Regions from separate parts of the Kitasatospora sp. NPDC092039 genome, predicted to be linked through region 2. Evidence: predicted binding sites of a transcription regulator. Region 2 holds the regulator's gene; the other holds the start of a gene.
The links. The regulator HrcA, encoded in region 2, represses chaperone genes, less so after heat shock. The targets are predictions, from matches to a motif close to TTNGCACTCNGNNNNNCNGAGTGCNAA.
Positions count from the first base shown of each region.

Region 1 (3,407 bases), on a different contig from region 2:
CGGACCGGGCCTCCGGTCAGGCGTCGGAGCCTCAGTGCGAGTGGCCGTGGCCGTGCGAGTGGCCGTGACCGTTGTCGGCCTCCTCCTCCTTCTTCTCCACCACGAGGGTCTCGGTGGTGAGGAGCAGGGAGGCGATCGAGGCGGCGTTCTCCAGGGCGGAGCGGGTGACCTTGACCGGGTCGATGACGCCGGCCTTCACCAGGTCGCCGTACTCGCCGGTGGCGGCGTTGTAGCCCTGGCCGGCCTCCAGCTCGGAGACCTTGGAGGTGATGACGTAGCCCTCCAGGCCGGCGTTCTGCGCGATCCAGCGCAGCGGCTCGTGCAGCGCCTTGCGGACGACCGCGACACCGGTGGCCTCGTCGCCCGACAGGCCCAGGCCGTCGTTCAGCACCTTGGCGGCGTGGACCAGGGAGGCGCCACCACCGGCGACGATGCCCTCCTCGACCGCGGCGCGGGTCGCCGAGATGGCGTCCTCCAGGCGGTGCTTGCGCTCCTTCAGCTCCACCTCGGTGGCGGCGCCGACCTTGATGACGCAGACGCCGCCGGCCAGCTTGGCCAGGCGCTCCTGCAGCTTCTCGCGGTCCCAGTCGGAGTCGGTCGCGGCGATCTCGCCCTTGATCTGGGCGACGCGGCCGGCGACGGCCTCGGCGTCACCGGCGCCGTCGACGACCGTGGTCTCGTCCTTGGTGATGGTCACCCGGCGGGCGGTGCCCAGCACGTCCAGGCCGACCTGGTCGAGCTTGAGGCCGACCTCCTCGGAGATGACCTGGCCACCGGTCAGGACGGCCAGGTCGCCGAGGATCGCCTTGCGGCGGTCGCCGAAGCCCGGGGCCTTGACGGCGACGGCGTTGAAGGTGCCGCGGATCTTGTTCACGACCAGGGTCGACAGCGCCTCGCCGTCGACGTCCTCGGCGATGATCAGCAGCGGCTTGGAGGCACCGCCCTGGAGGATCTTCTCCAGCAGCGGCAGCAGCTCCTGGATGGAGGAGATCTTGCCCTGGTTGATCAGGATGTACGGGTCCTCCAGGACCGCCTCCTGCCGCTCCGCGTCGGTGACGAAGTACGGCGACAGGTAGCCCTTGTCGAACTGCATGCCCTCGGTGAAGTCCAGCTCCACGCCGAAGGTGTTCGACTCCTCGACGGTGATGACACCGTCCTTGCCGACCTTGTCGATCGCCTCGGCGATCAGCTCGCCGACCTGGGTGTCCTGGGCGGAGAGGGACGCGACGGCGGCGACGTCGTCCTTGCCCTCGATCTCGCGGGCGATGGAGAGCAGGTGCTCGGAGACGGCGGCGACGGCCTTGTCGATGCCCTTCTTCAGGGCGGCCGGGCCGGCACCGGCGGCGACGTTGCGCAGACCCTCGTTGACCAGGGCCTGGGCCAGCACGGTGGCGGTGGTGGTGCCGTCACCCGCGACGTCGTTGGTCTTGGTGGCGACCTCCTTGACGAGCTGCGCGCCAAGGTTCTCGTACGGGTCGTCCAGCTCGACCTCGCGGGCGATGGTGACACCGTCGTTGGTGATGGTCGGGGCGCCGAACTTCTTGTCGATGACGACGTTGCGGCCCTTGGGGCCGATGGTCACCTTGACGGTGTCGGCCAGCTTGTTGACACCGCGCTCCAGCGAGCGGCGGGCGTCCTCGTCGAACTGCAGGATCTTCGCCATGTTCCCTATTCCCTCGGGGCTGCGGCCGGCCGACCGGCCGCCGAACTACGTGAACCAACAACCACGCCCCGGGCCACTGTCACGGAGGACACGGATCCGGGGCGGGTCGGGACGACTTACTTCTCGATGATGGCGAGAACGTCGCGAGCGGAGAGCACCAGGTACTCCTCGCCCTGGTACTTCACCTCGGTGCCGCCGTACTTCGAGTACAGGACGATGTCACCCACGGCGACGTCGAGCGGCAGACGCTGGCCGTCCTCGAAGCGGCCCGGGCCGACGGCCAGGACGACGCCCTCCTGGGGCTTCTCCTTGGCGGTGTCCGGGATAACCAGGCCGGAGGCCGTGGTGGTCTCGGCGTCGAGCGGCTGGACCACGATGCGGTCCTCGAGCGGCTTGATGGCAACCTTGCTGCTGGTGGTCACGTCCGAGCTCCCCTTCGGAGATTACGGGGTTTTCTAACGGGTAGGGGCGATCCTGCGGGTCTGCCGTCGCGGGGGTCAGACACGCGTCGTCGCGTTAGCACTCTCCTAGTGGGGAGTGCCAAGGACGACCATAGGGCCGTGTTAGCACTCAGTCAACCAGAGTGCCAACGACGCGCCCTGGGAACCCGGGTTCGCGGATGAGTAGCCGTACTCATGTGCGACGCTCCCGCCGTCGGCAGACTCCTCGTCATGACATCGATCCCGGTGCGCGTCGGCCCGTCCCGGACCACGGACGCCGCCCTCGCCCTGCTGTCGCTGCCCCTGCTGGGAGCCGCGCTGCCGTTCGTGGTCTTCTTCGTCGTCGCCTCCCTCGGCAGCGGGCCCGGCCACGGGGACGACGGGGACGGCCTCGAGTGGGCCTTCCTGGGCATCGGGATGCTGGCCGCCCCGGTCGCCGCCCTGGCGGCGGGCCTGGTGGTCGCCTTCCGCAGCCGGCGGTCCGGCTACCAGTACCTCCCGGTCGCCGCGGTGCTCTCCCCCTTCGTGCTGCCGGCGGTCCTCTCCTCGGGCGTCCTGTGGCGCTGACGCCGTCCGGCCCGCCGGAGCCGGCGGGCACGCGGAGCGGGAGCGCCCGACCGGCGAGAATGGCCCCGTGGACACCGAGAACCTCCAGCCGCTGCTGACCCCCGAGGGCCAGGCCCTGCTCGCCGAGTTGCGCGAGTTCACCCCCGAGGAGGAGCTGGCGCTGGCGACCCGGCTGCGCCGGGAGCACCCGGCGGAGCTGGTGTCGGCGGCGTTCGGACAGGCGAGGCTGCGGCAGCGGGCGCGGGCGAAGTTCGGGGCCGACGCCGACCTGATGTACTTCACGCCCAACGGGGTGGAGCAGTCCACCCGGCGCAGCGTGGCCGAGTGGCGGGCGCGGCGGTTCGCCGCCCTGGGCGTACGGCGGCTGGCGGACCTCTGCTGCGGCATCGGCGGGGACGTGCTGGCGCTGGCCCGGGCGGGCATCGAGGTGCTGGCCGTCGACCGGGACCCGGCGGCCTGCGCCGCCACCGCGGCCAACGCCGCCGCGCTGGGCCTGGCCGACCTGGTCGAGGTGCGCTGCGCGGACGTCGCCGAGGTGGACGTCACCGGCTTCGACGCGGTGTTCACCGACCCGGCCCGGCGCACCTCGCGCGGCCGGGTGTTCGACCCGGAGGCGTACGCCCCGCCGCTCTCCTGGGCCGTCGAGGCCGGCCGGCGGACCCCGGTCGGCGCGCTGAAGGTCGCGCCGGGCATCCCGCACGAGGCGGTGCCGCAGGACGCCGAGGCCGAGTGGGTGT
Region 1 covers NZ_JBIVSD010000012.1:258,040-261,446, reverse strand. Annotated here, with positions in the region: gene groL (chaperonin GroEL) at 32-1,663, opposite strand; gene groES (co-chaperone GroES) at 1,780-2,085, opposite strand; gene ACIQI7_RS24280 (hypothetical protein) at 2,335-2,670, shown strand; gene ACIQI7_RS24275 (methyltransferase domain-containing protein) at 2,738-3,407, shown strand, end outside.
Region 1: a site for HrcA is predicted at 2,227-2,253, ahead of groES (co-chaperone GroES). Genes of this name have one in related genera too.

Region 2 (3,407 bases):
GCCGTAGGCGTCCTTGGAGGCCTCCACCGGGACGCCGCCGCGCCCGGTGTCGGCGTCCAGCAGCGCCCGGACCTGCTGCTCGACCTGGACGAAGGCCGCGCCCTCGACGGCCGCGAAGCAGACCGAGCCGAGCCCGGTGGGGGTGAACCCGGCCCCGGCCTCCAGGGTGAGCGCGGCGGACGGCACGCCGAACAGCTGGTCGAGGTCGGGCTTGACGGGCTTGGTGCGGCCGAACAGGGCGTCCAGGATTCCCACGGCGGTCCTCTCGGGTTCGGGGGTCAGCGGCCGAGCTGCTCGGAGATCCTCGCCAGCTGCGCCAGCCGCTGCTCCAGGCTCGGGTGGGTGGACAGCAGCTGAGAGGCGGTCTCCCGGGCGCTCAGCGCGGGGGCGAAGTAGAAGGCGTTGTACGGCTGCGCCTGGCGCAGGTCCCTGCTGGGGATGGCCGCGATCTGCCCGGTCACCTTGGTGAGCGCGGAGGCCAGCGCGCTGGGCCGGCCGGTGAGCTGGGCGGCGGCCCGGTCCGCGGCCAGCTCGCGGTAGCGGGACAGCAGCCGGGTGAGCAGGAAGCTGACCGCGTAGACGACCATCGACACCAGCGGGACGACCAGCGCCAGGACGGCCGCGTTCTGGTCGTTGTTGTTGCGCCCGCCGCCCATGAACCCGCCGTACACGGCGATCCGGGTCATCGCCCCGGCGAGGACGCCCAGGAAGCCGGCGATCGTCATCACCGCCACGTCCCGGTGGGCGACGTGCGACAGCTCGTGCGCGAGGACGCCCTCCAGCTCCTCCGGCTCCAGCCGGCGCAGCAGCCCGGTGGTCACGCAGACCACCGCGTTCCGCGGGTTGCGGCCGGTGGCGAAGGCGTTCGGCATGTCGTTGTCGGCGACCGCCACCCGGGGCTTGGGCATGTCGGCCAGGGCGCAGAGCCGGTCGACGGTGCCGTGCAGCCGGGGGAACTCCTCGGGGGACACCCGGTGGGCGCCCATCGCCCGCTCGGTGATCCGGTCGCTGAACCAGAACTGGGCCACGAACAGCCCGCCGGAGATCAGCACGATCAGTGGCCAGGCGCCGCGCATCAGCGCGATCAGCAGGCCCGTGAAACCGACGTACAGCAGCCCGATCACGAACATCGTGGCGACCATGCGGCCGGTCAGGCCGCGGTCGGGCGCGAAACGGGTGTGCTGGCCCGAGCTCGACATCGCTTGCTCCTCCGTTCGCCGTCGCCTTCGATGCTGCCACCCGGACGGCCTCCCGGCACCACCCCGGCGCCGGAACGACCGAACCGCGGGGGCCCCGCGGGCCGTGGGCGGAACTGCGGGGAGGATCACCCCGGTCGGGCCGTTCCTGCCGTAGGACCCGGGCCTTACACTGGCAGGTACGGTTTTGGCACTCGCGTGTTCAGAGTGCCAAGGCCGAGGGCCTCCCGGAGCGGCCCGCAGCAACGAGGGACACAGTCGGACAACGTGCGAAGACGGAGGTGCGTGCCCCATGGCCGGTGAGGTCCGCCAGCTGGACGAACGCAAGCTCGCCGTGCTCCGCGCGATCGTGCAGGACTACGTGGGCACCGAGGAGCCGGTCGGCTCCAAGGCCCTGGTGGAACGGCACAACCTCGGGGTCTCGCCGGCGACCGTCCGCAACGACATGGCGGCGCTGGAGGAGGAGGGTTACATCCACCAGCCGCACACCAGCGCCGGCCGGATCCCGACCGACAAGGGGTACCGCCTCTTCGTCGACAAGCTCGCCGAGGTCAAGCCGATGAGCGCCCCCGAGCGCCGGGCCATCCGGCACTTCCTGGACGGCGCGGTCGACCTGGACGACGTGGTCGCCCGCACGGTGCGGCTGCTCGCCCAGCTGACCCGGCAGGTCGCGGTGGTGCAGTACCCCTCGTTGACGCGCTCCACCGTCCGGCACATCGAGCTGGTGGCGCTCGCCCCGGCGAAGGTGATGCTGGTCCTGATCACCAACACCGGCCGGGTCGAGCAGCGGATGGTCGACTGCCCGGGCCCGGTCGGCGAGACGGTGCTGGCGGACCTCCGGGCCCGGATCAACGCGAGAGCCGCCGGCCGGCGCCTCCCGGAGGTCCCCGGGCTGCTGGAGGAGCTGCCCGCGCAGTTCGAGCAGGCCGACCGGCCGACCGTCAGCACGGTCCTGGCGACCCTGTTCGAGACGCTCGCCGAGCAGAACGAGGAGCGGATCATGCTGGCCGGCACGGCCAACCTGACCCGCTTCGGGCACGACTTCCCGCTCTCCATCCAGCCGGTGCTGGAGGCCCTGGAGGAGCAGGTCGTCCTGCTCCGCCTCCTGGGTGAGACCGCGGACGCCGCGATGACGGTCCGGATCGGGCGGGAGAACGCCTACGAGGGGCTGACTTCCACGTCGATCGTCTCGGTCGGCTACGGTTCGGGCGACGAGAGCGTGGCGAAACTGGGTGTGATCGGTCCGACCCGGATGGACTATCCGGGCACAATGGGGGCGGTGCGAGCGGTGGCGCGGTACGTGGGCCAGATCCTGGCCGAGTCCTAGCAAGCGGCCGTCGTCGGAAATCCGGCGGCGGCGACCAGTCGCAGCACTACTACAGGCGGAACAAGCGGAGCATTTGGTGGCCACGGACTACTACGCGGTACTCGGCGTCCGACGGGATGCGGGGCAGGACGAGATCAAGAAGGCGTTCCGGCGCCTGGCACGCGAACTGCACCCGGACGTCAACCCGGACCCGAAGACGCAGGAGCGGTTCAAGGAGATCAACGCCGCCTACGAGGTGCTCTCCGATCCGCAGAAGCGCCAGGTCTACGACCTCGGCGGGGACCCGCTGTCCCCGGGCGGCGGCGGAGCGGGCGGCTTCGGGGCAGGTGCGGCCGGCTTCGGCTTCTCCGACATCATGGACGCCTTCTTCGGCGCCGCGGCCGGCCAGCGCGGCCCGCGCTCGCGCACCCGCCGCGGCCAGGACGCCATGATCCGGCTGGAAATCACCCTGGAGGAGGCCGCCTTCGGCACCACCAAGGAGCTCCAGGTCGACACCGCGGTCACCTGCACCACCTGCAGTGGCGAGGGCGCGGCCCCCGGCACCTCGGCGCAGACCTGTGACATGTGCCGCGGCAAGGGCGAGGTCTCCCAGGTCACCCGGTCCTTCCTGGGCCAGGTCATGACCTCCCGCCCCTGCCCGCAGTGCCAGGGCTTCGGCACCGTCGTGCCGACCCCGTGCCCGGAGTGCGCCGGCGACGGCCGGGTCCGGGCCCGCCGCACCCTGACCGTCAAGATCCCGGCCGGTGTCGACAACGGCACCCGGATCCAGCTGGCCGGCGAGGGCGAGGTCGGCCCCGGCGGCGGCCCGGCCGGCGACCTGTACGTGGAGATCGCCGAGACCACCCACAACATCTTCCAGCGGCGCGGGGACGACCTGCACTGCA
Region 2 covers NZ_JBIVSD010000004.1:452,426-455,832, reverse strand. Annotated here, with positions in the region: gene ACIQI7_RS11690 (hypothetical protein) at 1-255, opposite strand, end outside; gene htpX (zinc metalloprotease HtpX) at 279-1,199, opposite strand; gene hrcA (heat-inducible transcriptional repressor HrcA) at 1,489-2,523, shown strand; gene dnaJ (molecular chaperone DnaJ) at 2,600-3,407, shown strand, end outside.